Regions from separate parts of the Streptomyces sp. NPDC048590 genome, predicted to be linked through region 2. Evidence: riboswitches for the same ligand, from Rfam matches in the RefSeq annotation. Region 2 holds a riboswitch; each other region holds the start of a gene.
What was found. A riboswitch is a leader RNA that binds a small molecule or an ion and turns the genes downstream of it on or off. The one in region 2 is predicted to bind cyclic di-AMP.

Region 1 (7,681 bases), on a different contig from region 2:
CCGCGTCGGAGGTGTTGATGATGCCGAAGGCGTTCGGGCCGATGATCCGCATGCCGTACGACCGGGCCTGGCGGACGAGCTCCCGCTGCCGCTCACGGCCTTCGGCGCCGCGCTCGGCGTACCCGGCCGAGAGGACGACGAGGCCCTGGACCCCGTGCTCCCCGCAGTCGGCGACGGCCTCGGGCACGCGGTCGGCGGGGACGGCGACGACGGCGAGGTCGACCCGCTCACCGATCTCTCCCACGGAACGGTGCGCGGGCACCCCTTCGACCGTGCCGCCGTCACCGGCGAACGAGGTGTTCACCGCGTAGGCGCGTCCGGTGAAACCCGCGCCGACGAGGTTGCGCAGCACCGTCCTTCCGACACCTCCCGGCGCGCGGCCGACACCGACGACCGCCACCGAGCCCGGGGCCAGCAGGCGCTGCACGGAACGCGCTTCGGCACGCTGCTCACGGGCCCGCTGGACGGCGAGGGACTCGGCCGTGGGCTCGAGGTCGAGCGTGAGGTGGACGGAGCCGTCCTCGAAGCTTCGCTGCTGGGTGAAGCCCGCGTCCCGGAACACCTTGATCATCTTGTTGTTGGCGGGAAGGACCTCGGCCGCGAAACGGCGGATGCCCCGCTCCCGCGCCACCGCCGCGATGTGCTCCAGGAGTGCGGACGCCACGCCCCGGCCCTGGTGGGCGTCCTGGACGAGGAAGGCGACCTCGGCCTGGTCCGCGGGCGCGGACGCCGGCCTGCCCCGCTCGTCGATCCGGTCGTAGCGGACGGTGGCGATGAACTCGCCGCCGATCGTCACGGCAAGCCCCACCCGGTCGACGTAGTCGTGATGGGTGAAGCGGTGCACGTCCCGCGCGGAGAGGCGGGGGTACGGGGCGAAGAAGCGGTAGTACTTCGACTCGTCGGACACCTGCTCGTAGAAGCTGACCAGCCGGTCGGCGTCGTCCGTGGTGATGGGCCGGATGCGGGCGGTGCCACCGTCGCGGAGCACCACGTCCGCCTCCCAGTGGTCGGGGTACGCGTGGTGCGGACTCTGCTCCCCAGTGGGCTCCATGCGCAAAGCCTACGGCCGGTACCCCGGTCGCGGCAGGTCCGAGGCGGGGGCACGCTGAGGGCCCGCGGACGGGGGACGGGCCGGTGGCGACGCCGGGCACAGCAGTGCGCACCACATGAGACACTGGTCTAGACAACCCATTGATACGTGAAGGGCAGAACCATGGCTGAGCGCCGCGTCAACGTCGGTTGGGCCGAGGGCCTGCACGCCCGCCCCGCTTCCATCTTCGTCCGGGCCGCGACGGCCTCCGGCGTCCCGGTGACGATCGCCAAGGCCGACGGCAACCCGGTGAACGCCGCCTCCATGCTCGCGGTTCTGGGCCTCGGCGCCCAGGGCGGCGAGGAGATCGTGCTGGCCTCCGAGGCGGACAACGCCGAGGCCGCCCTGGACCGCCTGGCGAAGCTGGTGGCCGAGGGCCTCGAGGAGCTCCCGGAGACCGTCTGATTCCAGCCGTTCCCATCCGGAACAGCCCTGCGGAAAAGCCGCGGCACCCCATCGGGAGCCGCGGCTTTTCCAGCTTCCGGACGACGTCGAAATAAATCCGGACAGACCTTCGGAATTACCGGATCAGGGCAGCAGAAATAAAGCCGTCCGGCAATTACCTTCTTTGTATACGGCCCCATTGTTAATGACGGGCTCCGGCGATGTTTACGGGGTGTTGCGAAGTTCTCACCCTGGGAGCACCCTCCGGCCTCCCCTGCCGCTCCGTACGCCGCAGGCGGTGTGCGGCGGCGGCCCGCTCCGCGTGCTGCGTCGCGATGGCCCTGGCCCGCTCGGTGTCGCGGCGCGCCACCGCGTCCACGAGGGCCCCGTGCTCGGCCCAGGAGTCAGCGGGACGGACCGGCTGCTCGACGGCGTACATCCAGGCGATCTTGTGCCTGAGCTGGGTAAGCAGCGCGATCAGGGCGGGACTCCCCGAAGCCTGGGCCAGCGTCTCGTGGAACCAGCCCCCCAGGGAGCGCAGATCCTCCCCCTCGCCCCGGCGCACCCGCTCCTGCCCCAGTCTCACCAGACCGCGGAGCACCTTGAGGTGGGCGTCGCTGCGGCGCTGAGCCGCACGCGCGGCCCCCAGGGGCTCCAGGAGCATCCGTATCTCCAGCAGGTCGGCGGCCTCCTGCTCCGTGGGCTCGGCGACGCAGGCACCCGCGTGCCGGCGCGTCACGACGAACCCCTCGGACTCCAGGGTGCGCAGCGCCTCGCGCACGGGGACGCGGGAGACGCCGTAACGGCGGGCGAGCACCTCCTCGGTGAGGCGGCTGCCGCGCTCGTAGACACCGGAGACGATGTCGTCACGGATCGCCGTGCATACCGAATGCGCGGGAATGCGCATGTCCGAACCTCCGCCTTAATCCCCGCGAAACGCGGCCGATCGACGCCTGTTCTGTGACTCTATTGCAACCGGCGGGAATTTCCGATGGCGGGGCGGAATCCATGTATATCTTTTGGCCGGAACGCAGTTCGGCCGAGCCTTCCGCGCGGTCCGTCGTCACAGCACGGCGAAGGCCCCGGCACAGGGTGCCGGGGCCTTCGCCGAAGTGGTGTGCCCAAGGGCTGAGCGGACGTCAGACCTGGACGCCGTGGGCCCGGAGGTAGGCGACGGGGTCCATGTCCGAGCCGTACTCGGGGGTGGTGCGGGCCTCGAAGTGCAGGTGCGGTCCGGTCGAGTTGCCGGTCGAGCCGGAGAGGCCGATCTGCTCGCCGGAGCCGACGCTCTGACCGACGGAGACGCCGATGGAGGAGAGGTGACCGTACTGGGTGTACGTGCCGTCCTTCATCCTGAGCACGATGTTGTTGCCGTAGGCGCCGCCCCAGCCGGCCTCGACGACCGTGCCCGCGCCTACGGCGACGACGGAGGTGCCCGAGGCAGCCTGGAAGTCCACGCCGGAGTGGCTGCCGGAGGACCAGAGCGAGCCGCCGGACTTGTAACCGGTGGTCACGTGAGATCCGGCGACCGGGAGGTGGAAGGCGTTCAGCCGGGCACGCTCGGCGGCGCGCGCCGCACGCGCCTTCTCCTCGCGCGCCTTCTCGGCGCGGGCTTCCGCCTTGCGCTCGGCCTCTGCCTTCGCCTCCGCCTTGGCCTTCGCCTTGGCGGCGGCCTCGGCCTGGTGCTGCTGGACCTCGGCCTGCGCCTGGATCTGGGCGGCGAGGGAGGTGTCGAGCGCGACGGTCTGGGTGAGACCGGTGGAGGCGGGGGCGGCCTCGGCGTCCGCGGCGAGGGCCGGGGAGGCGGTGGCGCCGACGACACCGACGGTGGCCAGGGCCGCGATACCGGCGACCTCGGCGCCCTTGCGCGTCAGGCGGCTCGGGGCACGGTGCTTCCCGGTGGCACGGATGAACGCCATGGAGTGGCTGGTCCTTTCCTTCCTTCTCGCCTACCGGGTTAGCTGACGGGTTCGGAGCAGGAAGGTCTCCTACGGGCACCCGGGCCTCGTGCGAGGTACGGGGGTCCGATTCACCCCAGGGACTTCATGGGTCCCCGGCTCCCCAGGCTCGCGCCTGACGGGGACTCGGCGATGGCTGCCCGTCGCCGCGGTTGCGGCATTCGTCCGGCGGACAGCCGAGCCGACGCTAGATCGGGCGGCTCATCCGCTCCAAACGGATAGGGGCCTTTGTCGGACATCCCACAGGGCAAACAGCTGCGATACCGGGCGAATCGGACAGATGACGGAACCCCGGCGGTCGAGACCGCCGGGGTTCCGGATGTGCTGTGGTGTCAGCCGGTGATGTGCTGCGGTGTCAGCCGGTGACGACCGACACCTCGCCGATACCGAGCGCCCTCACGGGCTCGGCGATCTGTGAGGCGTCGCCGACCAGGACCGTGACCAGCCGGTCCACGGGGAAGGCGTTGACCACCGCGGCCGTGGCCTCGACGGTGCCGGTCGCCGCCAGCCTGGCGTACAGCTCGGCCTGGTAGTCGTCCGGGAGGTGCTGCTCGACCTGGTCGGCCAGCGTCCCCGCGACGGAGGCGGCCGTCTCGTACTTCAGCGGGGCGACGCCCACGAGATTCTGCACGGCGGTCTCACGCTCGGCGTCGGTGAGCCCCTCGGCCGCGAGCGTCCGCAGGACCTTCCAGAGGTCGTCCAGCGCGGGGCCGGTGGACTCGGTGTCCACGGAACCGCTGATGGCCAGCATCGCCGCGCCGGTTCCCCCCGACGCCGTGCCGGGAGACGTGGAGCGCAGGACCTGTCCGAAGGCCCGGACCCCGTAGGTGTAGCCCTTCTCCTCGCGCAGCACGCGGTCCAGCCGCGAGGTGAGCGTGCCTCCCAGGCAGTACGTGCCGAGGACCTGCGCGGGCCACACGCTGTCATGCCGGTCCGCGCCGATACGGCCGATCAGCAGCTGCGTCTGCACGGCTCCGGGACGGTCCACGATGACCACGCGGCCGGCGTCGTCCGCGGTGATCGGGGGGACCGGGCGCGGCTGGCCGGCGTTGCCGGACCAGTCGCCGAGCGTGTCGGAGAGCAGCCCGTCGAGGTCCACCTCGGTGAGGTCTCCGACGACTACCGCGGTCGCCGTGGCCGGACGGAAGTGGGCTTCGTAGAAGGCCCGCACCGCGGCGGCGTCGATCCGCCGGACCGTCTCCTCGGTGCCCTGGCGGGGGCGCGACATCCGCGCGGTGGCGGGGAAGAGTTCCTTGGAGAGCTGCTTGGCGGCGCGCCGCGCGGGGTTGGCCTGCTCGTGGGGGATCTCGTCGAGGCGGTTGGCCACCAGCCGCTCGACCTCGCTCTCCGCGAAGGCGGGGGCCCGCAGCGCCTCGGCGACCAGGCCGAGGGCCTTGGCGAGCCGCGAGACCGGGACCTCCAGCGAGACGCGGACCCCCGGGTGGTCGGCGTGGGCGTCGAGCGTCGCCCCGCAGCGCTCCAGCTCCGCCGCGAACTCCTCGGCGGAACGCTTGTCCGTGCCCTCGGACAGCGCTCGGGCCATGATCGTGGCCACGCCGTCCAGCCCCTCGGGCTCGGCGTCCAGGGGTGCGTCGAGGAAGATCTCCACGGCGACGACCTGCTGGCCGGGGCGGTGGCAGCGCAGCACCGTCAGCCCGTTGGGCAGGGCGCCTCGCTCGGGCGCGGGAAAGGCCCAGGGCCTGGCCTCGCCCGCGGTCGGCTGCGGGTGGTACTCCATCGCTACTCCAGTCACGGCGGCGTCGGTCACTTGTCGGCCCCCTCGTGCGTTTCGGTGCCGTCCGTCTCGTCGGCAGGTTCGACCGGCTCGTACACCAGGACCGCACGGTTGTCGGGGCGCAGGTGCGCCTGTGCCGCGGCCTTGACCTCGTCGGCCGTCACCGCGAGGACCCGGCCGACCGCCGTCAGGGCGAGCTGCGGGTCCCCGAACAGGACCGCGTAGCGGCACAGTTCGTCGGCACGGCCGGCGACCGTGCCGAGCCGGTCGAGCCACTCGCGCTCCAACTGCGCCTGCGCCCGCTCCATTTCCTCGGGGGTGGGCCCCTCCTCGGCGAAGCGCGCGAGCTCCTCGTCGACGGCGGCCTCGATCTGCGGCACCTCGACACCGCCGGAGGTCTTGACGTCCAGCCAGCCCAGCGAGGGCGCTCCGGCCAGGCGGAGCAGCCCGAAGCCCGCGGCGACCGCCGTACGGTCGCGGCGTACCAGGCGGTTGTGCAGACGGGACGACTCCCCGCCGCCGAGCACGGTCAGGGCGAGGTCCGCGGCGTCGCACTCGCGGGTGCCGTCGTGCGGCAGCCGGTAGGCGGCCATGAGCGCACGCGCGGGGACCTCCTCACGGACGACCTCACGCAGCTGTTCGCCGATGATGCCGGGGAGTGTGCCGTCACGCGGGGGCTGCTTCCCGTCGTGGGAGGGGATGGAGCCGAAGTACTTCTCGATCCAGGCGAGGGTCTGCTCCGGGTCGATGTCGCCCACGACCGAGAGCACCGCGTTGTTAGGCGCGTAGTACGTGCGGAAGAACGCCTGCGCGTCCTCGAGCGTGGCCGCGTCGAGGTCGGCCATCGAGCCGATGGGCGTGTGGTGGTACGGGTGGCCCTCCGGGTAGGCGAGGGCGGTGAGCTTCTCGAAGGCCGTGCCGTAGGGGACGTTGTCGTAGCGCTGGCGGCGCTCGTTCTTCACCACGTCCCGCTGGTTCTCCATGGACTCCTCGTCGAGCGCGGCGAGCAGCGAGCCCATGCGGTCGGCCTCGAGCCACAGGGCCAGCTCCAGCTGGTGCGTGGGCATCGTCTCGAAGTAATTGGTGCGCTCGAAGCTCGTCGTGCCGTTCAGGGACCCTCCGGCCCCCTGCACCAGCTCGAAGTGCCCGTTCCCCTTGACCTGGCCCGAGCCCTGGAACATCAGGTGCTCGAAGAGGTGCGCCAGGCCCGTGCGTCCCTTGACCTCGTGGCGGCTGCCGACGTCGTACCAGAGGCAGACCGCGGCCACGGGGGTCAGATGGTCCTCGGAGAGCACCACGCGCAGGCCGTTGGCCAGGCGGTGTTCGGTCGCCGTCAAGCCGCCGGAACCGGCCTGGGCTGTGGCCGTGTGACCCATGGGCATGTACGTCCCTTCGATCGGTACAGGTTTTCCTGCCGGACCTGCCACTCTAGGCAAGCGCACGGGCACCTGGCGAAGTTCCCGTCGGGTGAATGTTGTCGTAGATGCTGCCGTAAACAGGGGGTCCGCGGGGCCGCCGGGGGGCGCGGGGCGGCCCTTACGGACGGGTCGAGGTCGGCGTTGTCGGCGGGGCGGTCCACAATGGTCGGCGTCAGAACCTGAGGTTGCCCGACAGAATCTGTGAAGGAGTCGCAGCCGCGATGGCCCGCCGCAGCACGAAAACCCCGCCGCCGGACGACTTCGAGGAGAAGATCCTCGACATCGACGTCGTCGACGAAATGCAGGGCTCCTTCCTCGAGTACGCGTACTCGGTGATCTACTCCCGGGCGCTGCCCGACGCCCGCGACGGCATGAAGCCCGTGCACCGCCGCATCGTGTCCCAGATGCACGAGATGGGACTGCGCCCCGACCGCGGATACGTCAAGTGCGCCCGCGTCGTCGGCGAGGTCATGGGCAAACTGCACCCGCACGGCGACGCGTCGATCTACGACGCACTGGTGCGCATGGCACAGCCGTTCTCGATGCGCCTGCCCCTGGTGGACGGACACGGCAACTTCGGCTCCCTGGGCAACGACGACCCGCCGGCCGCCATGCGGTACACCGAGTGCCGGATGGCCGACGCCACGTCCCTGATGACGGAGTCGATCGACGAGGACACCGTCGACTTCCAGTCGAACTACGACGGCCAGGAGCAGGAGCCCGTCGTCCTCCCGGCGGCCTATCCGAACCTCCTGGTCAACGGGGCCTCGGGGATCGCGGTCGGCATGGCGACCAACATGCCCCCGCACAACCTCGGCGAGGTCGTCGCCGCGGCCCGCCACCTGATCAGGCACCCCGGCGCGGACCTCGAGACGCTGATGCGGTTCGTCCCGGGTCCGGACCTGCCGACGGGCGGCAGGGTCGTCGGACTCGGCGGCATCAAGGACGCCTACGCCACCGGGCGCGGCACGTTCAAGATCCGCGCGACGGTCGCCATAGAGAGCGTCACGCCCCGCCGCAAGGGTCTCGTCGTCACCGAACTCCCCTTCACCGTCGGGCCGGAGAAGGTGATCGCCAAGATCAAGGACCTGGTCGG
Region 2 (7,681 bases):
GATGATGAGGTCGAGGGCGGCGCGGTTGGACTCGAGGTTGGGGGCGAAACCGCCCTCGTCACCGAGACCGGTGGACAGACCCTTGGTCTTCAGGACCTTCTTCAGGGTGTGGTAGATCTCCGCGCCCCAGCGAAGGGCCTCGGAGAAGGACTCGGCGCCGATCGGCGCGATCATGAACTCCTGGATGTCCACGTTGGAGTCGGCGTGCGAGCCGCCGTTCAGGATGTTCATCATCGGAACGGGCAGCAGGTGCGCGTTCGGGCCGCCGAGGTAGCGGAAGAGCGGGAGGTCCGAGGCCTCGGACGCGGCGTGCGCCACGGCGAGCGAGACACCGAGGATGGCGTTGGCGCCGAGGGAGCCCTTGTTCTCGGTGGCGTCCAGGTCGAACATCGCCTGGTCGATGAGGCGCTGCTCGGTGGCGTCGTAGCCGACGAGCTCCGGGCCGATCTGCTCGATGACGGCGAGGACGGCCTTCTCGACGCCCTTGCCCTGGTAACGGTTGGGGTCGCCGTCGCGAAGCTCAATGGCCTCGAACGCACCGGTGGAGGCGCCGGACGGAACAGCAGCACGTCCCGTGCTGCCGTCGTCGAGGCCAACCTCGACCTCGACCGTGGGGTTGCCCCGGGAGTCGAGGATTTCCCTGGCTACGACGACGTCGATGGACGGCACGAGGCATCTCCTTCTGGGATCTGACACTGATTGGGCAGGGTCACTGTGGCCTTGCGTCACGAGCCTAACCGGCCCGGCCCGCTCCGTCGGCCGTCCGCCCGTCCCCTGGGACGAAAAAGGACCCGAGGGCCTGCATTACGGGCAAATCTCCAGAATTTTACTGGACAGTAACCACAACAGTTGAACGCTCACCCCGTCGGGTGAGCACATTCCGGCACATCGCGGGTGCCGGAACGGCCCGGCCCGGCGTGCGGGGGGTCTGCACGCCGGGCCGGGCCCTCCGGGGCAGGAGGAAGACCCCGGACCGCTTCCGACTACTTCAGGTGGAGCTGCTGCCCCGGGAAGATCAGGTCGGCCTTCTCGACGATGTCGTCGTTCAGCTTGAAGAGCTTCTTCCAGCCGCCCTTGACCTTCTTCGCGTCGGCGATCTTGCTGAGGGTGTCGCCGGCCTTCACCTTGTACTCGCCGTCACCCTTCGCGACCTTCTGGCCGGTGGGGGTGGTGACGGTCTTCTCGGGAGCCGTGCGCTTCTCGCTGCGCGTGGTGGGCTGCTCGGCCTTGCGCTCCGGCGCGGCCTTCGGGGCCGTGTCGCCGTTCTTGGCGGAGCCGGTGTCGACGCCCGGGTCCACACCGTCGTTCGTGAGGCCGCCGGCCCCGGCGCAGGACCAGGCACCCGGGCCCTGGATGTCGAGCAGCTTCTCGGCGGCGGCGATCTGCTGGTCCTTGGTGGCCAGGTCGGCGCGCGCGGCGTACTGCGTACCACCGGCCGCGGCCCAGCTGGACTGCGAGAACTGCAGGCCGCCGTAGTAGCCGTTGCCGGTGTTGATGGACCAGTTGCCACCGGACTCGCACTGGGCGACGGCGTCCCAGGTCTCGACGGAGGCGGCGGAGGCGTTGGTCGCGCCCATGAGCGGCACGGCGACGGCCGCGCCGGTGACTCCGGCCAGGGTCGCGATCCGGACGGCCTTGGACGGGCGACGGTGCTTGCCCGTGCTGGAAAGCAGCATGGTTCTCCTCACCGACGCCTACGAGGTGAGCTGTCGGGTTCGGGCCTGTGAGTTGCCCGGCCATCCGCTCCCGCGGACGGCTCCACCCCTAGCCGTTCCCCTCCGTCTCGCGACGTCCGGGTCCGGCACCTACCTGGGTCCCCCGCTCCTGCCTACGGCGCTTTACGCGTCGGTACCCCTCGGCCGACGGCAGGATTCGGCGTGACGGTCGAAGGTGCCCGCGGTGCGAGCGGCTCCGACCGTAATCACACGCAACCCCCACATTCAAAGATGGACATAACGACCAATCAGCCCGTAACGGTGCACCCTGAAGGATCGTTTTCGCAGGTCGGAGCCAATGTGGACGGACCGGGCGCCCGACGCGCACCGACCGACACAAAGAGACCCATGTCTCACTTACGCATAAGTGGACATAGGTCTCTTAAGTGCCCCCGATTTCGGGGTGTTTCAGCGCTTTGGATCAGTTGGCCGGGGTCTCCGCCGAAGCGTCCTGGGCGGTGTCCCCGAGGCCCAGGTCCAGGCTCTGGCCGGGGAGGATCAGGTCGGGGTCGGAGCCGAGCTCGTCCTTGTTGGCCTCGTAGAGCGCCGGCCACCCGCCGGGGAGCTCCTGCGCGTCGGCGATGGCCCACAGGTTGTCGCCCGCGCGGACGGTGTACGTGCCCTCCGCGCCCTCGCGCGCGCCGGATTCGCCGCGCGAGGCGTGGCGGCCGGAGTCGCGTCCGGTGCCGGCCGTGGATTCCGCGGACTCCTCGGGGGCCGGGGTGCCCCGGTGCTTGCCGCCCTTCGACGCCTGGGAGCCTTCGGGCGACGGGGTGGCAGAGGGGGAGGCGGACGGAGAGGCCCCGGACTCGCCGGCCTTCTCGTCCTCGTCCTTCTTCTCGTCCTCGCCCTTCGCGTCGCCGGACGCCTTCCCGTCCCCGGCGTCCTTCTCGGCCGTGGCGTCGTCGCCCTCCGCGGTGTCCGCGGGGTCGTCGGCCTCGGCGGACGGGTCGTCGGAGGGCGTGGCGCTGCTGGAGGCGTCGTCGGACTCCTCGTCGCCCGGGTCCACGCCGGGCAGCGTCGCGTCCAGGGTGAGCCCGGAGATCACGGCGCAGCTGGCCCAGGCCTGCGGGCCCTTGTCGTCCAGCACCTTCTCCGCGACGGCGATCTGCTGCGAGCGGCTGGCGAGGTCGGCCCTGGCGGCGTACTCCGTGCCGCCGTAGGCCGACCACGTCTCCTGGGAGAGCTGCAGGCCGCCGTAGTAGCCGTTGCCGAGGTCGGCGCTCCACATGCCGCCGCTCTCGCACTCGGCCACGTTGTCCCAAGTGGTCGCTTCGGCCGCCTGGGCGCCGCCCGCGCCGAGCAGGGGAATGGCGATGGCCGATCCCGTGACGCCTGCGGCGACGACGATGGCGGGTGCCTGGCGAGGGCGACGGTGTCTGCCGGTCGCGGAGCCCATGGGATTGCCTTCCGTGTGACTGACATGTGACGGGTGGGTCGAGGGGTGAACCTAGCCCTACTCGAACGTGTGTCACAAGTCGATGCAGCGGAGATCACGTGAAAGTCACAGAGTTGACAATCTGTCACTTTCGCCGCCGGGGCGTCCTGTTCCGAACTCCACGGGAAGGGTGCGCAGTCCACGCATGATGAGCCCGCCCCGCCACCTCAGATCGGCCGGATCCGTGGCGAGCCGCAGGTCGGGGAGGCGCCGCAGCAGCGTCGCGAGTGCCACCTGCCCCTCCAGCCGGGCCAGCGGGGCGCCCAGGCAGTAGTGGATGCCGTGCCCGTATCCGAGGTGCTGATTGTCACTCCGCGCGAGATCCAGGGTGTCCGCATGCTGGAATCGCTCCGGGTCGCGGTCCGCCGCCGCCAGGACCACGAGCACGGGGTCACCGGCGGCGATCTCCTGCCCGGCGAGCGTCACGGGCTGAGTGGCGTAGCGCCACGTCGCGAGTTCCACCGGTCCGTCGTAGCGCAGGAGTTCCTCGATTCCAGTGGCGAGCAGGTCCGTCTCACCCGCGGCCAGGGAACGCTCCAGGCGCTCGCGCTGGCCGGGATTGCGCAGCAGGGCGTAGGTGCCGTTGCCGATCAAGTTCACCGTGGTCTCGAAGCCGGCGAACAGGAGGATGAAGGCCATCGCCGCGGCCTCGTTCTCCGTCAGGTGCTCACCGTGGTCGCTCGCGCGGATCAGCCCGGAGATCAGGTCGTCGCCCGGGGCCTCCCGCTTGCGGTGGATCAGCTCGGCGAGATAGCCGCGCATCTTCTTGACCGACCTGGCCACCCCGCCCCGGGGGCCGCCGCCGTGCCGGATCATCATGCCTGCCCAGTCACGGAAGTCGTCCTGGTCCTCGCGTGGTACGCCGAGCAGGTCGCAGATCGCGTAGATGGGCAGCGGGAAGGCGAAGTCGTGGATGAGGTCGGCCCTGCCGTCCTCGGCGAAGGTGTCGATGAGCCGGTCCGTCAGCTCCTGGATGCGCGGGGCGAACTCGGCGACCCGGCGCGGGGTGAACGCCTTGGACACGAGCCTGCGCAGCCGGGTGTGGTCGGGCGGGTCGATGTTCAGGAGGTGCGTCATCAACTCCGCCTTGCGCTCCCCCGGGATACCCGTCCTGCCCTTGGCGCTCGCCGTCCCGGCGTGGTGAGCCGGGTTCTTCGAAAGCCGAGGGTCGGCGAGGGCTTCCCGGGCGTCCAAGTACCGGGTCACCAGCCAGGCCTCGACACCGCTGGGCAGCTGTGTACGGTGCACGGGACTGTGCTCGCGCAGCCAGGCGTAGGCGGGGTACGGGTCGGTGGCGAACTCCCAGGTGAAGAGCTCGGGCGACGGGCCGGGGGTTTCGGGACTGTCCTTCACCCCTCGACGCTATCCGGCCCGGCGGCGTGTCCCCGCGCCGCCCGGATTCACCCCTCCACGCCTTCCCGCCCGGCCGTGAGGCCCTCGGCCGCACGGATCGCGTCCCGGTAGGCGCGGGCGGCGGCCCTCAGGGCGGCCTCCGGGTCGATGCCGTCCTCCTCCGCGCGTACGGCGAGGGCCAGCAGCCGGTATCCGGTCCCGTCGGCCGCTGCGCCCTCGGGGAGCGGGACGTCGAGGCCGGCCGCGCGGGCCCTGCTGCCGAGCTTGGCCGCGAGCGCGAGACCGGGCTGCCCGAGGGGGACCCCGTCGGTGACCGATTCCCGCTGCTTCTCGATCGCCTTCGTGCGCAGCCAGTGCGCGCGCACGTCATCGGCGGTCTCCGCGGTCTCGTCGCCGAACACGTGCGGGTGCCGGTGGATCAGCTTCTCGACGATGGTGGCCGCGACGTCGTCGATGCCGAACGGCTCCTCCTGGTCCTCCTGCGCGATGCGCGCGTGGAAGACGACCTGGAGCAGTACGTCCCCGAGTTCCTCGCGCAGTTCCTCGCGGTCGCCGTCCTCGATCGCCTCGACGAGCTCGTACGCCTCCTCGATGGCGTACTTGGCGAGGCCCTCGTGGGTCTTCTGCGACGTCCAGGGGCAGGCGAGCCGGATCCGGTCCATGACCTGCACCAGGTCCAGGAGCCGGGCGCCGGGCAGGTCGTACGAACCGGGCAGCAGCTCCAGGTCGGGCATCCGCACCCGGCCCGAACCCCCCAGCCGGGCCAGCCCGTCGGTGAGCCGCTGATCGCCCTCGCCGCCCACCAGTACCACGACGGTCCGGCCGCCCTCGCAGCTGTCGACCAGCTCCTCGGCGAGTGGAGCGGTGTGCTCCACGGCGATCCCGGCCTCCCGCAGGTAGGGGAGCTGAGGCTGGTCGCGCTCGGCGCACAGCACGCGGTCGGCGGCGCGCAGCGTCTGCCAGGCGGGCCAGGACAGCAGACCGGGGGCGACCCGGTGGCTGGAGGTGAGCAGGACGATGCGGCCGGGGTCTTCAGCGTTCACACCCCGAACCTACTCCTGTGGGCGAGGGGTCAGGCTCCGGCCTGGGGGTCCTGGCCCTGGAAGGTGGTGACCTGGGTGATCCACGGGGCCTTGTACGTGCTGAGCTGGACCTTCTGGTCGTCCCAGCTGCCGTAGCGCGGGTTGACGTCGATGTGCAGGGCCTTCGACGCCTCGGTGAGCGCCTTGCCCACCACCTGCTGGCCCTCCGGGGTCTGCAGGTCCGCGCCGAGCGCCTCGGCGAGCTTGGGGAGCTGGACCTCCTTGCGCAGGTCGTCCTCGATCTGGCCGGGCGCGACCCAGCGCTGTTCCAGCATGACCGTCCGCAGGCCCTGGTCGCCGCCGGACTGCGCGGCGGCGGCGGAGTGGATCTGCTGGACCTCCTTGCGGCTCACGGTCACCCCCGCGTCCTTCGCCGCGCGGTCGAGGACCCGTCCGAAGATCAGGCTGTGCAGCTTGGCCCTGTTCAGCTGTCCGGACTTCTTCACCAGTTCCTCGGACTGCTCGGATGCCTGCTGGGCGTCGCGGACGTCCGACGCCTGCTGCTGGACGGTGGCGACGTCGATCCGCTCGCCGCCGACGACGGCCGCGGCACCGGGGTGGGCCTCGCTGCCGCAGGCTGTCAGGAGGGGCGCCGCGGCGAGCGTTGCGGCGGTGAGGGCGAGCGCGGTGCGACGTCGGCGGTGCAAAGGAGCCTCCCGGGGAGAGTTTGTGCATCAGTGCACAAAGCCTTGCGGTGATCGATGTTAGGCAGTGGACGTGGTTCGGGCCACTGCTTCGACCAACGATTTCCGGACCGGCCGGTGTGGGGTCGGGGGCGAAATCCCTTCGGTCGTGCGCGTTCCCGCCGATTCCGTCTCACACGGAGCGGCGTACGTCCTGGTGGTGGGTCAGTTGGCGGCGTAGTTCGGTGGGGAGGGCGTGGTGGGGGCCCCAGGCGCGTTCGGTGTCGTGGAGCAGGGCCTGGAGCTGGGCCCGGCCCGCGGTGTGGTCGCCCACGGCGAGCAGGAGGTGGCCGATGCGGTGCCGGATGTCGAACGCCCGGCCCGGGCTTGTGCGGTCGTTCTGGTAGGAGGGGAGGACGGCGCGGTACTCGGCGAGTGCCGATGCCGCCTCGCCGAGCTGTTCCAGGCACTGCGCGGCGTCGTAACGGAACTGCAGGGCCTGCGGGTCGGCCGGTCCGGCTTCGGCCGTGCGGTCCTCGGCCAGGCGACGGAGCTCCGGGAGGGCCCTGCGGTACTGGCCGTCGTCCATCAGGGTGGCCGCGTACTGCTTGCGCAGGATGCGTACCACCGGGGAGTGTTCGCCGTGCTCCGCCGCCGCGGCGGGCAGGATGCCCCCGAGGATGTCGACGGCCTGGGTGATGCGGCCCTCGCCCAGCAGCCGCTTGACCTCGTCGACCGCGCGCGCCACATCGGGGCGGGCGGGGGGTGTCCGGGGCGGGTCGGGCACCCGCGGGGTGGGTACGGCCGCCGGCGCGGGGACGGCCGCCCGGTCCGGCCAGGGTGCCTGGGGGCGTAGGAAGGGGCGGGTCGGGTCGAGCGGCCCGGACGGTGATCCGCCGGCGGGCAGCAGGGGGCGCAGCGACTCGTAGACCTCTTGGGCGGAGCCGGGGCGGTGCTGGGGGTCCTTGGAGAGCAGCCGCAGCACGAGCGCTTCGAGCGCCTCGGGGACCTCGGGCCTGAGGTGGCGTACCGGGAGGGGCGGCTCGTAGAGGTGGCGGTGCAGGACGCCCAGGGCGGTGGAGCCGGCGAACGGCACGTTGCCGCTGAGGAGTTCGTGGAGAAGCACACCGAGGGCGTACAGGTCGGTGTACGGGCCGACCGCGCCGCCCATCGCCTGTTCGGGGGCCATGTAGGCCGGGGACCCGATCGGCGATCCGGTGTGGGTGAGGCGTGTGGTGTCCGTGTCCATGACGGAGGCGATGCCCAGGTCGAGCACGGTGAGGGTGCCGTCGGGTTTGACCATGGCGTTCCGGGGCTTGAGGTCCCGGTGGACGATCGGCACGGCGTGCACCGCGGAGAGCACCGAGCACAGCTGGGCGGCGACGGCCACGGCCCAGGGCCACGGGTAGGGGTCGTGCTCGGCCAGGTGGTCGGCGAGGTCGGCGCCCTCGACGTACTGCATGACGAGGT
Region 3 (7,681 bases), on a different contig from region 2:
GGAGCTCATGGCGCCGGCCGCGCGATAGACCTCGACCAGCCGCACCCAGGCCACACGCATGGCTGCGTACCCCTCGCCCAACGCCGTCGCGAGGTGCTCGTTGCGCATGGTCTCGGCCCACACCTGGACGACGAGCATGGCGCAGGCGCGACGCTCGAGTCCGTACATCCCCCCGTCGAGGGCGCCACGGAGCACCCTGCCCAGAAGCACGTCGGGGGCGGGTGGCGGCGTGAGGTCCGCCGCCTGCTCGAAGGCACCGCTGATGCGGCCGAACGCCTCCGCGGCGATGGCGGCGATCAGCTCCTCCTTGCCCGTGAAGTAGCGGTAGACGGCGCCCGCCGAGAGACCGACCTCCTTCAGCACGTCCTGCATGGAGGTGCCGTGGAAGCCGTTGCCGGCGAAGCAGCGCGCCGCTCCGGCAAGGATCTGCCGACGGCGGGCGTCGAGGTGCTCCTGGGATACACGTGCCATGACCCCAACTTAAAACGAACATTCATTCTTGACAACGGAGGAGGGTGACGGCGACAGTGGGAGTGTCAGTAAAACGAACGATCATTCTCTTTGAATCGAGGAGCACGCCATGCCTGCTGCAGCGAACCGTCGTGCGGTGGCGGCCATCCTGCTCGTGCCCCTGATCGCGACCCTCGCGCTCTGGGCCTTCGCCTGGCCGGCGTCCAGGATCGCGCCGCGCGATCTGCCCGTGGGCGTCGCCGGAGCGGCCCCCGCGGCGGAACAGATGGAGAAGCGATTCGAGCAGCGTCCCGGCGCCTTCGAGATCCACCGCTACGACGACGCGGACGCCGCCCGTACCGCGATCGAGGACCGGGTCGTATACGGCGCGGTGGTGATCACGGAGCAGGGTCCGCAGCTGCTCACCGCGTCGGCAGCGGGGCCGGTCGTCGCCCAGCTCCTGACCGAGGCCGTCGGGTCCGCCGCACCGCCCGGAACCGAGGTCCCGGTCACGGATGTCGTCGCGGCGCCGAGGACCGACCCTCGCGGCAGCGCTCTCGGGGCGAGCATCCTGCCGCTGGCGATCGCGGGCGTGGCCGCCGGTGCGGTCGTGACCCTGCTCGGACTGCGAGGCGTCCGGGGCATCGGGGCCCTGGTAGGCGGGGCCGCCCTGGTCGGGATCGCCACCGTGGCCGTGACCGACAGCTGGCTGGGCGTGCTCACCGGGGACTGGTGGACCGAGGCCGGCGCCGTCGGACTGACCGTACTGGCCATCGGAGCGCCGGTGGCCGGCCTCGCCGCGCTGATCGGAACGCCGGGCATAGGTCTGGCGGCCCTGCTGATGGTGCTGCTGGGGAACTCGTTCTCCGGCGTCACCAGCGCCCCCGAACTGCTTCCGGAACCGGTCGGCGTCCTCGGCCAGTGGCTGCCGCCGGGCGCGGGCGGCACGTTGCTGCGCTCAGTCGCGTTCTTCGACGGGAACGCCTGGGCCGCGCCCACCACGGTCCTGGCGGCCTGGGCCCTGTTCGGCCTGGTCGCGGTCCTGGCAGGCGGTCGCGGCAGCGGCCGTACGCAGGCCGCGCCGCGGACCACGGCCGGCAAGCGCGAGGCGGCCCTCGCCGGCTGAGGGGACCCGGCACGACGGAGGCCGCGTACTCCCCGCCGAGATGCGGGCAGTACGCGGCCTCCGCGGCGAGCACGCCCGTACGGGCCGTCAGTCGTCCCGGTCGGAGCCTCGGCGCTCAGCGGCGATCTCGAGCACCGGCCTTCGGCGGACCGCGCGCATCACCCGCCCGGCAGACCGGTCGGCGTCCGGTCCGGCCGGCGGTTCATTCCGATGGGGCGCGCCGCCCACCGGGCCGGTAGGCCTCTGAAGCAACTTGCCCGGCGGGACGTTCACGGCGACGACGGCACTCCACGACACCACGCGATACCTGACCTGCGAGGTGGAGGTTGCCGCCCGGGGCGGCCGTCCGCGTACTCCTCGGGGCGGGCGCGCCGGTGCACCGACATGCCCCGCCCGGAGCGCGGGTAGTCATCCAGCAACCCGCCCTGGGCCGCCCTGGGCGAACTCGTACAGGGCCGGCCCTCCGGCCTGGACGTCCACGTGGGCGAGTTGGCCCGCGAGCACGAACCGCTCACGGCCGTACCGGCCCGCCTCACAGGCCGTTCGCACCGGGAGATCAGCAGGGCATCGAACGGGACACCGTCCTCGACGACGCCCCGGCCGCGCTCGCGTTCGGGCTGGTGGACCACGTACCGGAAGCGCAAGCCGCCCCAGCCGCCGCAGCCCGCGAGGTGAACGCCCGATGCTCCCTTCCTCGTTCCCGCCGCTCCCCGCCCTGACCCGCGCCGAGGCCGAGTTCGTCGACTGCTACCTGGAGGTGCTCGACCAGGTCGGCCGCATCAACCCGGCTCGCGACGGCGACACCTACCGAGCACTCAGAGCCGCACAGGCCCTCGCGTCGCGGGCCGTCGCGCTGCGCGAAGCGCTCGCGTTGATGCACGAACGGGGCGAGTCGGAGATCCACGCGGAGACCCTGGCGAGGGTTCTGCGGATCCTGGACGGGGAGCGCCGCGCGGCGCGGGTCGCCGTCCCGCCGACTGCTTCGGACTGAATCCGGAGCCACCGGATCGGGCCCGTGGGTCGGCCTTTCGGCGGTTTTTCACGACACGCCCGATGGTGCGACGAGTTTTCCTCGCTCGTTCAGCGTAGGAGGTCCCCCTCACGAGGGACAGATCAACTTGCGTGACGGGCGCGGCCACGTACCGGAATCAACAGCTCCACCGCTGGTACACGGCCGGTGGGGCGCCAGGACGAAAAACTCGGCCCACGTCCGCCCACTCGATCGGACGAGCAACGACGAATGACACATATCGACATTTCCAAGAGGAAATCCGGCAGACCTTGCGTAAAGATCCCTGGGACGACAAGAGCCCCCGCCACCGCGGCGGGGCGGTCCGGGCGGACGCCGAGTCCTGCCGCCGCCCGGATGACTGGTCGACAGAAGTGGATCGGCAGGAGTGGAGGACCCGAGCACAACGGGCCGGCCGGAGTTCCGGACGGCCCTCGGGGTGAAGCCGCACCGCGCGGCCGGGCAACTTCGCCAGCCCGAACCCGACAGGTCATCCTTCACAGGCGGCTGACGAAGGGTTGCGCATGACTGCGCAGGTTCATGTCCCGTCTCTGTTCGCCCGGGTCGGCACGGCCTCGGTTCTCGCATTCGCCGTAGGCACCACGATGCTGGCCCCCGGATTCGTGAACGACGCCGAGGCCGCCGCTCATTCGGCCACAGCGCTGAAGATCGCCGCCTCCAAGAAGGGCGCTCCGTACAGATGGGGAGCCACCGGCCCCCATCGCTTCGACTGTTCGGGGCTCACGCTCTACTCGTTCAGGAAGGCCGGGAAGAAACTCCCCCGCACGGCCCAGCAGCAGTACAACAAGACCCGCCATATCTCCAGGTCGCAGCGGCAACGCGGCGACCTGGTCTTCTTTCACGCGGGGCGCAGCGTGTACCACGTGGGCATCTACGCGGGGAACGGAAGGATCTGGCACTCGCCGAAGACCGGGGCCGTGGTCCGGCTGGAGAAGATCTGGTCCGGAAACGTCTGGTACGGGAGGGTCCACTGATCCTCCCGTCCACCCGGTTCAGTGCAGCAGGGGCCCGGTCACCAGGACGAGTCCCAGCGCGGTGAGCGCCGCGCCGCTGCCGCCCTCGACGACCCGGGCGGCACGCGGCCGGCGCAGCCACGGGCCCAGTCGGTCCACCATCAGGGCCACGCCCGGGAACCAGACGAGCGCGAGCAGCACGACCACCGAGGCCAGGAGCAGTGTCCTGGGCAGCGGTGGTGTGCCGTCCGGTACGAACTGCGGGAGGAGGCTGAGGAAGAGTACCGGCGCCTTCGGGTTGAGGGCGTTGGTAAGGAAGCCCTGGCGCAACGACCGTCCCGCTCGCGGCGCCACCTCTCCCCCGGTCTCCGGCCGTGCGGCCTCCGCGGACCTCCGGCGCACCGCGTGGAGACCGCTGAGGCCGAGGTACAGCACGTACACGCCGCCGAGCAGTTGTACGGTGCGGAAGAGAGCGGGCATCGTGACGAGTACGGCGGCGAGTCCGGCGACGGCCAGCGTCGTGTGCACCACGAGACCACCGGCGACCCCGACCGCCGTGGCCAGGCCGGACCGGCGGGATTCGAGCGAGTTGCGTACGACCACGGCGAAGTCGGCACCCGGAAGGGCGACCATTCCCGCCGCCACCGCGACGAATGCGAGCAGTTGTGCGTCCATACGTCCACACTGACGGCGCCAGGCCTTTAGCGTGTACTTGGAATCTTCTGGGTCTGCCAAAAGGAACGCTTAATGTACGACCCGACGCGGCTCGCGGCCCTGGTCGCCGTGGCCGAGGCCGGCTCGATCACACGCGCCGCCGCGCGACTCGGTTACACCGCTCCCGCGCTCTCCCAGCAACTGGCCAAGCTGGAGCGGGAGGCGGGAGCCGAACTGCTCGTCCGGCACCATCGCGGCGCGCGTCTGACGCCGGCCGGTGAGCTGCTCGCAGGGCGGGCTCGGCGAGTGCTGGACGAGATGGACCAGGCTCGGCACGAACTGGCCCGCCTTGCAGGGCTGTCGGGGGGCCGGCTGCGGGTCGGCACCTTCGTGACGGCGGGGATCCATCTTCTGCCGCCGGTACTGAGCGCCTTCCGAAGGGCGCACCCCGACGTGGAACTGGCCGTCACCGACTACGAACCACCCGCCGGGGTCGCCGCCGTGGCGGCGGGCGACGCCGACCTGGCCCTGACGCACGCCTACGAACCCGCGGCCGCCGAACCGCTGCCTGCGGGAGTGACCGCCGAGCTTTTGCTCGTCGAGGAGTTGGTCCTGGTCACCGCGCCGGGACAGATCCTGTCGGAAGGCAGCGGCCCCCTGCCGGTCGCGGAGCTGGCGGGCCGCCCGCTGATCAGCAGCGCACCCGATCATCCGCCACGACGCGGGGTGGAGCGGGCGCTGGCCGACGCGGGCGCCACCACCGCCGTGGTCTGCCGGTCGCCCGGCTACGCCCTGGTGTGCGCCCTGGTGAGCGCGGGCCTCGGGGTGGCGGTCGTACCCGAGATGGTGGCCTCGATGTCACCGACCCCCCTCGCCGTGCGCCGTCTTGAGCCCTCGGCGTTCCGGCGGACCATCTCCGTCGTGCACCGGGAGGACCGGAACGCCGCCGCGGCGTCACTGGTCGCCCTGCTGCGCAACGGTTTCGGGAGGGCCGGCACCCCATGAAGCGGTATGGGCAAGGCGGCCGCGGGTGGACCGGTCAGGCCTGCGCGGGCACCGGCCACGGCAGTGCGATGGACACGGTCTTGCCCCCGTCCGGTGTGGGCGTGACGGTGAGCCGGCCGCCGTACTCCTTCGCCAGGGTCCGGATGATCACCATGCCGCGTCCGTTGTCCTGCCGTACGGCGGCGGGCAGCCGTTGGGGCCAGCGTGGGTGACTGTCCGTCACTCCGAGGCTGAACTGTCCGTCCTCGTCGAGACGGAGCCCCACGGTGAAGGTGGGCGACTGCCCGAAGGTGTGCTGGACGGCGTTGGTGGCGAGTTCCGACACGATCAGCCGGATGGTGTCGGCGGCGTCGTCCTCCTCCGCGAGTCCCCATTCGAGGAGGATCCGGGCCACATATCTGCGGGCCACCGAGACCGAGGCCGGATCGCTCGCCAGAGTGACGGTTGCTTCCTGATGGTCTGCCATGGCGACGCCGTCCCTTTCCCACCCTGACCGCCACGCGGCCTGGACTGTGCTTCGCGCCAGACTGCCACCGATACCGTCCCCCATGACGGCGATCCACCAAGATATGCATATATCTGTCGCCCATTACGGTGAACTATGCCCCGGGGACGGCGTGCGGACGCGACACTGGCCCCTTTCCAGTGCCGGACCCGTCGGGACCGGCTCTCCGTACAACGGGAGGAGGCGCCATGCGCAACGGCCCCGCGGTACGCCGCCGCAAACTCGGGGAGGAACTGCGCGCCCTGCGTCACACCACGGGCCTGACGAGCCGGGAGGCCGCAGCGGCCCTCGGCTGGCACCAGTCGAAGGTCAGCCGCATCGAAACCGGCGCCAGCGGGGTGACGCCCGGTGACGTGGCACGGTTGCTGGACGCGTACGGCGTGCGGGAAGGGCAGTTGCGCTCGCTGCTGCAGACCCTCGCGGGCTCCGCCGGCGGCGGGGGGAACGGTTGGTGGCACGCCTATCGCGGGCTCATTCCGCCCCAGTACCGGGACTTCATCAGCCTGGAGTCGCAGGCCTCGTGGGCGCGCACCCTGGAGACCTCGGTGGTACCGGGTCTGCTGCAGACCGCCGACTACGCCCGGGCGGTCACCCGTTCCTCCCTGGACGGGCTCCCGTCCGCACAGCTCGATTCCCTCGTGGAGGTGAGACTCGCCCGGCAGAGCGTCCTGAGGGCGCCCCGGCCACTGCGGCTGAGCGCGGTGCTGGACGAGGCGGTACTGCGCCGAGAGGTCGGCGGGCCCGATGTGATGAGGGAGCAATTGCGCCATCTTGCGGAGACCGCTCAACTTCCCCACGTGACGCTGCAGTTACTCCCGTTCGAGAACGGCAGCTATATCGGCCTCTCAGGGCCTTTCGTTATTTTCTCTTTTCAGACCACTTCAGACCTGGACGTTGTCGTTCTTGACCACCTCACGAGTAGCCTCTATCTGGAGCGGAGAGAAGACCTTGAGGCGTACAGCTCGGCCTTCCGCACGATGCAGGCCCACGCACTGTCGCCGGAACGCTCGCTGGACCTGATCGCCCGGATCGGCCGCGGCGGTCGGGAAGAGCCCGCAGACCGCCCGAGGGGGGCACCATGTCCGACCGTCCCGCAGAGTATGCAGCCGGATGGCGCCGCAGCAGCCGGAGCACCGGGATGAACAACTGCGTGGAGACCGCGCGCCTCGCGGACGATCAGCTCGCCGTACGGGACTCCAAGGCCACGGCTCTGCCGCCACTGCGCTTCTCCGCCGCCGCCTGGACCTCCTTCGTCTCCGGCCTGCACGGCTCGCGGGTCAGCTGACCGGCAGGGGTGCCGTCGCCACGAGCGTCTCCACCGCGGTGTCGATCTGACTGTCCGTGAGGTCCGCGCGCGCTGTCAGCCTCAGCCGGGAGATCCCGTCCGGGACCGAGGGCGGGCGGAAGCATCCCACGGCGAGACCGGCCGTTCGGCAGTCGGCCGCCCAGCGCACCGCGGTCTCCGGCGAGGGGGCCCGGAGCGCCACCACCGCGGCGTCGGGCCGTACCGACCGCAGTCCATGTGAGGTGAGCCGGCCGTGCAGCTCGAGCGCGACGGCGCCGACCCGGGCAGCACGCCCCGGTTCCCGGCGCAGTACGCGAAGAGCGGCGAGGGCTCCGCCCGCCGCCGCCGGGGCGAGACCGGTGTCGAAGATGAACGTGCGGGCCGTGTTGACCAGATGACGGATGACCGGGGCGGGGCCGAGCACCGCCCCACCCTGGCTGCCGAGCGACTTGGAGAGGGTGAGCGTGGCGACGATCCCCTTCCCGCCCGCGATCCCGGCCGCCGCGAGCGCACCGCGTCCGCCCTCCCCCATGACGCCCAGGCCATGCGCGTCGTCGACCAGGAGCGCCGCGCCCGCCTCCCGGCACACCTCGGCGAGCACCGCCAGCGGGGCCGCGTCCCCGTCGACCGAGAACACGGAGTCGGTCACGGCCAGCGCGCGTCCTTGGTGACC
Region 4 (7,681 bases), on a different contig from region 2:
GCGGGCTCGATGTTCTGGTTTGCGTGGAAGAGGTTGTGCGGGTCGTACGCCCGCTTGACCTCCGCGAGGCGGTCGTAGTGGCCGCGGTAGGTGGCCCGGACCCGGCCCTGGGGCTCGCCCGCGCCGAGGAAGTTCACGTAGGCGCCGCCCATCGAATGCGGGTGCAGGGCCTCCCAGTAGCCGACCGCCCAGTCCCGTATCGCCCCGGCGTTCGCGGGGTCGGGGTCGATGCCCGCGATCACCCCGGACCAGGCGGCGTCGCGATAGGCCCAGGCGGTGTCGTCGGGACCGACACGGCCCGCGGCCCCGTCGACCGGGTACAGGTGCATGGTCGACAGTCCGGTGGGGAGCTTCTCGGCGAACTCGGTGTGCACGTCGACCGCGTCGTCGGTGATCCGGTCGAAGAAGTCCCCGCGCCAGTACCACTGGAGACCGGCCGGCATGAGCTCGTCGAACATCGACTGGAGTGCGGGGTACGGCATCGGGGCGGTGAAGTGGAAGGCGGGCGGCCCCGGTTCGTGCACCACGGCGAGACTCTCCTCCAGGGCGGCCGGATCCCCGGTCGAGGACCAGACGACGCCGCACATCTTCTGTCCGTGGATCTCCTCGGGGAAGGGCGGCGCGGGCGGCACGCAGAGCGAGGCGAAGAAGCCGTACAGGTCGTCGGGTGCCTGCGGCAGGAAGTCGCGGTACCAGCGCAGCACGTCCGGGAAGAGCTCCAGGGGCCAGACGGTGGCTCCGGCGCCCACCATGTCCACCGGGTGCAGCTCGAAGTCGAAGGACGTGACGATGCCGAAGTTGCCGCCGCCGCCCCGCAGGGCCCAGAACAGGTCGGGGTTCTCGGTCGGGTTGGCGGCCACGAAGCTGCCGTCGGCCAGGACCACGTCGGCGGAGACCAGGTTGTCCACCGTGAGTCCGTACTTGCGGGTCAGGTAGCCGTGTCCGCCCCCGAGGGTGAGGCCCCCGATGCCCGTCGTCGACATGATGCCCGCCGGGGTGGCGAGGCCGAAGGCGTGGGTGGCGTGGTCGAAGTCCCCCAGCGTCGCGCCGCCGTCCGCCTGGGCGGTCTGGATCGCGGGATCGACCCGCACGCCCCGCATGGGGGAGAGGTCGATCGTCACGGCGTCGTCGGCGAGGCAGAGCCCCGGCCCGCTGTGCCCGCCTCCCCGTACCGCCACGTCCAGGCCGTGTTCACGGACGAAGTCCACGGCCGCCATGACGTCCGCGATGTCGCGGCACTCGACCACGGCGGCGGGCTTCTTGTCGATCATGGCGTTGTACACCGTGCGCGCCTGCCCGTATCCCGGATCGCCGGGACCGACGACCGGGCCGCGCAGCGTGGTTCTCATGGTCTCGAGCAGGGTGGCGTCCATGATCTCTCCCGGGTCGTGTGCTTCGGCCGGCCGCACGCCACCCAGGACCGTCCAGGCGGACGACGCTCTGTCGAAGACACTCCCCCGGGCATGCGCGCCCGGCCTGTTCCGGTTCCCTCGCACGGGTACGCCAGAGCGGGCGCGGCCGTGGAGCCGGCGCCGGAACTCCCGCACCGCCCGTGGGCGGGCGAACGCCGAAAGGCTTGCCCTTCAAGCGTCACGCCCGTCCGGTGGGCGCGCAATCGCGGGAGCCGGCCCGGCCGCCACCGGTCCGGGCACGCCGCCGGGCAGGGGCTCCGGCCACCCCGGCGGGACACCCGAAGGGCCGGGCCCGGTGGCCCGCGGTTTCCGACGCGAGAGGGGCCCGGAGTTTCCGACGCGAGAGGGTCCCGGACGAAAAGTGGTTCGGAGCACCCTCCGGGATGGCGTAGAGTTGTACTCACAACGACGCGGGGTGGAGCAGCTCGGTAGCTCGCTGGGCTCATAACCCAGAGGTCGCAGGTTCAAATCCTGTCCCCGCTACTGAAGACAAGGGCCCGGATCCTTCCAAGGATCCGGGCCCTTGTTCTTGTCCTCGTGCCGCGCTTGACCTTGACGCTACGTGAAGATCTAGCGTTCCCGGCATGGAGTGGTCCATCCAGGAAATCGCCAGACGCGCGGGCACCACGAGCCGGACGCTCCGGCACTACGGGGACATCGGTCTCCTGGCGCCCAGCCGCACCGCCGCCAACGGCTACCGCTACTACGACCAGGACGCCCTGGTCCGGCTCCAGCGCATCCTGCTGCTCCGGGAGCTGGGACTGTCGCTGCCCGCGATCAAGGACGTGCTGGAGGGGCAGCGCGATCCCACGGTGGCGCTGCGTACCCATCTGCGCCTGCTGGAGCAGGAGCGGGAGCGCATCGGACGGCAGATCACCTCGGTGCGGACCACTCTCCACCGGATCGAGGAAGGGGAGGAACTCATGGCCGAGGACGTGTTCGACGGCTTCGATCACACCCGGTACGAGCAGGAGGTCACCGAGCGCTGGGGCCGCGAGGCGTACGAGCGTGGCGACCGCTGGTGGCGCGGGCTGGGGGAGGAGGAGCGGGCGGAGTTCCTGGGGGTGCACGACGCGATCGCCCGGGACTACGGCGAGGCGCGGGCGGCGGGTCTCGGGCCGGGGAGCGACGAGGTGCAGGAGATCGCCCGCCGGCACTGCGCCTGGCTGTCGGTGACCACGGAGGTCACGCGCGCGTACGTGACCGGTCTCGCGGAGATGTATGTCTCCGATCCCCGCTTCGCGAGGAACTACGATCGCCACGGAGACGGAACCGCCGTCTTCGTACGGGATGCACTGACGATCCACGCGCAGCACCGGCTCCCCGGCTGACCACCGGGGTGCGGGGCGGCACGCTCCTCCCTTCGGCCTACGGCGTTGCGCCGTACGGCGAGGCTTCGGCAGGGCCGGGTGGGGCGCGGTACCGTCCGCAGCCGTGGGCGGACCGGGCAGGAGTGCACAGGTGGGGAAACAGGAGAGACGCCGCGGGGCATCCGGCGGGGGTGCGCGGTCGCGGATGTTCGTGCGCTACCTCCCCGCACTGATGATCTGCGTCGGGGTGGTGCTCGACATGGTGACCCCGCCCGAGGTCACGGCTGTCCCCCTGTTCGCGGCGGCTCCGCTGATCGCCGCCCCGTTCTTCTCCCTGACCTCCACCGTCCGTACCGGGGCGGCCGCGTTCCTGGTGGTGCTCGCCATCCGCATCTCGGACGGCCGCCTCGACGAGGTCGTCCCGATCACCGATCTGCTCACCGTGCTCACGGTGTCCGCGCTCTCCCTCGTCATCAACCGGGTGGTGCGACGCGGCAACGAGCAGCTGGCCTCGGCCAGGGTCATCGCCGAGACCGCTATGCGGGCGGTGCTGCCGGCGCCCGAGGATCGGATCGGCGGGCTCCTGGTCGCGGCACGCTACGAGGCGGCCCAGGCCGACGAGTTCGTGGGCGGCGACCTCTTCGCCGTGACCGACACGCCGTTCGGGGTGCGCCTGGTGGTCGGGGACGTACGCGGGAAGGGGCTGGACTCCGTGGCGGCGGTGGCCGTCGTCATCGGGGCCTTCCGGGAGGCCGCGGAGCAGGAGCGTTCGCTGGAGGGGGTCGCCCAGAGGCTGGAGCGGGCGCTGGCGAGGGAGGGCGCGAGGCGGGGCGGCTTCGATTCCGTGGAGGGGTTCGTCACCGCCGTGCTCGCTGAGGTACCGACCGGCTCGGACATCCTTCGGGTGGTCAACCGTGGCCATCCCGAGCCTCTCGTACTGCACGCGGACGGGGCGCTCGACGTCCTGGCGCCGACCGAACCCGCCCTGCCGCTCGGCATGGGCCTCGACGCGGGGCCCGACCGGTCGGACGAGTGGACACTCCCGGCCGGGGCGACGTTCCTGGCGTTCACCGACGGGCTCTCGGAGGCGCGGAACGCCGAAGGAGTCTTCTACGACCCTGCGGCCCGGCTGCGTGGCCGGCTCTTCCCGGGGCCCGAGGAGATGCTGTCGGCGCTCACCGACGACGTGCGCCTGCACACCGGAGGACGGTCGACGGACGACCTCGCGCTCCTCGCGGTCGGACGGCCCTCCCGGGGGCAGCCGGCCCGGCGGACGACGGTGAAGATCGTGGGACGGGCCGGTGAATGACCGGTCGCGACTTTCGGTAGTCGAAGGGTCTCACTACGCATAACATTTGACGCACCGTCAGAAAGTGGTGGCCGGATCGAAGGCCTTCAACTCGCCCGGTTGCGCCTGTTTGACCCCTTAAAGTCCAGGCCCCAGCCCCGAACGATCTGCCGGAACGGCTTGGAATCAAAGCCTGGTGTCTATTAACGTTCGATAACGCAGCGCGGTTGTACCTGTCGTCGCAAGAGGCGGCACCGTGCGCGGCGCCGAATTCCGCAAGGGAACCGGGGAACCACCTACATGGGGTGAATCGGGCACCTGTGTCTCGAGAGAGACGAAGGGGCCCGTAGGAGACCTTCCTGCTCCGAACCCGTCAGCTAACCCGGTAGGCGAGAAGGAAGGAAAGGAGAGCGCCCACGTGGCGTCGAACCAGCCTGCCCCCGAGGCTCCGTCATCGCTCAAGACCGGCAGCTTCGGTGATCCGGACAGGTCGTGGGAGGAATGGAACCCCACCGAGGAGTCCATCCGCCCTGTGCGCGGCCGTCATCGCGTGGCGAAGCAGCGCGGTCTCGCCCGTAGCTCCACCGTCCTCGGCGTCGGTGTCATCGCGGCCGTCGGCGCGGGTGGCATGGCCACCGCGCAGAGCAAGCCGCCGGTCTCCATCTCTCTTCCCGATTCCATCGCCGACAACCTTCCTGACGCCAAGTCACTGCCCGGCGTGGGCGCGTTCATGGGTGGCGACTCCGACTCGGACCGGCAGACCGCCGCACTGACCTCCCCGCTCACGACCGCGGGGATCACCGAGGCCGAGGCCGAGCAGGGCGCCACCGACGCGGGTGAGGCGCTGCGCGCCCGCATCCTCCAGCAGGCCGAGCAGCAGCAGGCCGGCGCCGACGCCGAGGCCAAGGCCGCCGAGGAGCAGGCGGCCGCCGAGGCGGCAGCCGCCCAGGCCGCGAAGCAGCAGAGCAAGGCCGAGGCCGACGCCGCCGCCAAGAAGAAGGCCGCGGAAGAGGCTGCCAAGAAGAAGGCGGAGGCCGAGCGTCTCGCCAAGCTCGCCGCGAGCTACGCCGTTCCGACCTCGTCCTACACGATCACCTCGACCTTCGGCCAGGCCGGTTCGATGTGGTCCTCGGGCCACCACACCGGGCTGGACTTCGCGGCTCCCACCGGCACGCCGGTCAAGGCCGTGCACGGCGGGACGGTGAAGTCGGCCGGCTGGTCCGGCTCGTACGGCTACCGGACGGTCCTGGAGCTCGACGACGGCACGGAGGTCTGGTACTGCCACCAGTCGTCGATGGACGTCACCGCCGGACAGAAGGTCACCACCGGCGAGACGATCGGCCGGGTCGGGGCCACGGGCAACGTGACGGGCCCGCACCTCCACCTGGAGATCCACACTCCGGACGGAACCGGCATCGACCCGATGGCCTGGCTGCAGAGCAAGGGTCTCTCGATCTGACCCCCGCGCCGCTCTCCGGCGCACCGAACCCCGGCGGTCCTGACGCACAACCCCCCGACGTCAGGGCCGCCGGTCCGTCTGTGACGGAACGGCACGATCAACGGGACCTGCGGCCGGCGGGGCGGCAGGTGGGGCGACGCGAGCGGGCCGTGAGGCCCACGGACGACCGGTGAAGACGAACGGCCGGTAAAGCGGAATACCTGCCTCACTTGCGTCGTTGACGCCTTCCATGACTTCTCTTCGCGCGCTCGGTTCATCCGGCCTCAAGGTCTTCCCCCTCGCCCTCGGTGGCAACGTCTTCGGCTGGACGGCCGACGAGCGGACGACGTTCGCCGTCCTCGACGAGTACGTGGCGTCCGGCGGCAACTTCGTCGACACCGCCGATTCGTACTCCGCCTGGGTCCCCGGCAACGAGGGCGGCGAGTCGGAGACCCTGATCGGCAAGTGGCTGGCGGCCCGCTCCCGTCGCGACGACGTCGTCATCGCCACCAAGGTGGGCGCCCACCCGGCGTACAAGGGGCTCTCGCCCGCCACGATCAAGGAGGCCGCCGAGGCCTCGCTGCGTCGGCTCGGCACCGACCACATCGACCTCTACTACACCCACTTCGACGACGAGACCGTCCCCGTCGAGGAGATCATCACCGCGCTCGACCAGCTGGTGAAGGCCGGGACCGTACGCGAGATCGCGGCCTCCAACATCAGCCCCGAGCGACTCCGCGCCTCCCTGGACTTCTCCGAGCGCGAGGGTCTGGCGCGTTATGTGGCGCTCCAGCCGCACTACAACCTCGTCTCGCGCGACACCTACGAGGGCGCGCTCCAGGACACCGCAGCAGACGCGGGGCTCGCCGCGGTCCCGTACTTCGCGCTCGCCTCGGGCTTCCTCACCGGCAAGTACCGCCCGGGCACCCGGGTCGAGAGCGCGCGCGCCGAGGGCGCGGGCAAGCACCTGGAGACCGAGCGCGGCCGCAAGGTGCTGGCGGTCCTCGACAAGGTCGCCCAGGAGCACGGCGCGGAGATCGCCACGGTCGCCCTGGCCTGGCTGGCGTCCCGTCCGACCGTCGCCGCGCCGATCGCCTCCGCACGCACCGTCGGTCAGCTGCCCGCGCTGATGGCCGTGGCCGGGCTTCGGCTGACCGAGGCGGAGCTGGCCGAGCTGGACGCGGCATCCGCCTGATCCATCCGGGCGCCCGGCGTCGCCCTGCGGCGCGGTCTCCTGGCGCGGGTGGAAATCCCGCACCAGGAGACCCCCTCAGCCGGGCGGTGGCCGGCGCCCGCCGTCGTCCAGGTAGGGGTTGTAGCCCCCGTAGTGCCGGTGAGGTGCGGGGAGCTGCTGCGGATGCCCGCTGCCGGGGGTGAACTGACGGGGCAACGACGGTGCACGGGGGACCGCGCGCAGCCGTCCGGTCGCCCGGGCGGCGTACGTCAGGGCCGGGCCTGCGATGTCCCGCCGGTGCCAGAGATGGTGAAGCAGCTCCTGCTCGCGGACGGCGAAGTCTGGGCCCGCGCCGTCGTGGCGTGCCCTCCGCCGCAGCATGGCCAGCGAGGTCGCGAACGATTCGTACTCCGCGACGGTACGCGCCGCCTCCTTGCCCCGGGCGCGGTCCGGACGGCCGTTCCAGTGCCGGGCCATGTCCCTGGCCATGCCCCGTGCACGCATCGAGGCCAGCGCGAGAGGTTCGGCGGGGGTCAGCCAGCCCGCCGCCGCGTAGACCGGCAACTCCGTGGAGAGGGTGCGCAGCTCGCGCTGCCTGGACCAGACCGCCAGCCAGGTCACCAGGCCGAAGCACGGCACCATGAACGCGCCGTACACCACGTAGAAGCCGTACTGCCCGAAGGACGAGGAGCCGTTCCAGAGGGCGTGCGTACCGATCGCGCAGGAGAGTCCGAGGACCGGGAGAACGACCCGGCGCACCCGGTGCCGGGCGCCGCCCGTCGCGGCGATCCCGAAGGCGATGCCGGAGAGCACCGTGAACAACGGGTGGGCGAAGGGCGACATCACCACACGGACGAAGAACGTCCCGACCGTCACGGAGGCGAAACCGCTGGTTCCGAGCTGCTGGTCCTCCCCGAAGGCGTTGCCCAGGTAGAGGATGTTCTCGGTGAAGGCGAAGCCGGTCGCGGTGAAGCCCGCGATCACCACACCGTCGACGATCCCGGAGAAGTGCCTTCTCCGGAAGAGGAAGATCAGCAGGATCGCGACTGCCTTGGCGCT

Region 1: linked by a shared signal. The riboswitch ahead of ACGFNN_RS32150 (M23 family metallopeptidase) and the one ahead of ACGFNN_RS27190 (transglycosylase family protein) in region 2 are both predicted to bind cyclic di-AMP.
Region 3: linked by a shared signal. The riboswitch ahead of ACGFNN_RS04965 (C40 family peptidase) and the one ahead of ACGFNN_RS27190 (transglycosylase family protein) in region 2 are both predicted to bind cyclic di-AMP.
Region 4: linked by a shared signal. The riboswitch ahead of ACGFNN_RS34280 (M23 family metallopeptidase) and the one ahead of ACGFNN_RS27190 (transglycosylase family protein) in region 2 are both predicted to bind cyclic di-AMP.

The regions. Positions count from the first base shown of each region.
Region 1 is NZ_JBICWC010000014.1:109,362-117,042, reverse strand. Features, by position in the region: gene ACGFNN_RS32165 (GNAT family N-acetyltransferase) at 1-1,051, opposite strand, end outside; gene ACGFNN_RS32160 (HPr family phosphocarrier protein) at 1,214-1,495, shown strand; gene ACGFNN_RS32155 (GntR family transcriptional regulator) at 1,677-2,381, opposite strand; gene ACGFNN_RS32150 (M23 family metallopeptidase) at 2,614-3,393, opposite strand; cyclic di-AMP (ydaO/yuaA leader) riboswitch at 3,406-3,574, opposite strand; gene ACGFNN_RS32145 (M16 family metallopeptidase) at 3,788-5,170, opposite strand; gene ACGFNN_RS32140 (M16 family metallopeptidase) at 5,197-6,549, opposite strand; gene ACGFNN_RS32135 (DNA topoisomerase (ATP-hydrolyzing) subunit A) at 6,807-7,681, shown strand, end outside.
Region 2 is NZ_JBICWC010000010.1:95,866-103,546, forward strand. Features, by position in the region: gene eno (phosphopyruvate hydratase) at 1-669, opposite strand, end outside; gene ACGFNN_RS27190 (transglycosylase family protein) at 984-1,676, opposite strand; cyclic di-AMP (ydaO/yuaA leader) riboswitch at 1,677-1,846, opposite strand; gene ACGFNN_RS27195 (transglycosylase family protein) at 2,137-3,114, opposite strand; gene ACGFNN_RS27200 (cytochrome P450) at 3,220-4,506, opposite strand; gene ACGFNN_RS27205 (nucleoside triphosphate pyrophosphohydrolase) at 4,554-5,549, opposite strand; gene ACGFNN_RS27210 (SurA N-terminal domain-containing protein) at 5,579-6,235, opposite strand; gene ACGFNN_RS27215 (protein kinase) at 6,405-7,681, opposite strand, start outside.
Region 3 is NZ_JBICWC010000002.1:101,802-109,482, reverse strand. Features, by position in the region: gene ACGFNN_RS04980 (TetR/AcrR family transcriptional regulator) at 1-471, opposite strand, end outside; gene ACGFNN_RS04975 (ABC transporter permease) at 581-1,576, shown strand; gene ACGFNN_RS04970 (hypothetical protein) at 2,259-2,567, shown strand; cyclic di-AMP (ydaO/yuaA leader) riboswitch at 2,942-3,106, shown strand; gene ACGFNN_RS04965 (C40 family peptidase) at 3,110-3,580, shown strand; gene ACGFNN_RS04960 (LysE family translocator) at 3,599-4,234, opposite strand; gene ACGFNN_RS04955 (LysR family transcriptional regulator) at 4,307-5,218, shown strand; gene ACGFNN_RS04950 (ATP-binding protein) at 5,253-5,684, opposite strand; gene ACGFNN_RS04945 (helix-turn-helix domain-containing protein) at 5,912-6,865, shown strand; gene ACGFNN_RS04940 (DUF397 domain-containing protein) at 6,802-7,008, shown strand; gene ACGFNN_RS04935 (8-amino-7-oxononanoate synthase) at 7,001-7,681, opposite strand, start outside.
Region 4 is NZ_JBICWC010000020.1:16,618-24,298, reverse strand. Features, by position in the region: gene ACGFNN_RS34300 (FAD-binding oxidoreductase) at 1-1,373, opposite strand, end outside; tRNA gene ACGFNN_RS34295 (tRNA-Met) at 1,822-1,895, shown strand; gene ACGFNN_RS34290 (MerR family transcriptional regulator) at 1,997-2,743, shown strand; gene ACGFNN_RS34285 (PP2C family protein-serine/threonine phosphatase) at 2,928-4,031, shown strand; cyclic di-AMP (ydaO/yuaA leader) riboswitch at 4,265-4,417, shown strand; gene ACGFNN_RS34280 (M23 family metallopeptidase) at 4,429-5,469, shown strand; gene ACGFNN_RS34275 (aldo/keto reductase) at 5,699-6,643, shown strand; gene ACGFNN_RS34270 (PrsW family intramembrane metalloprotease) at 6,719-7,681, opposite strand, start outside.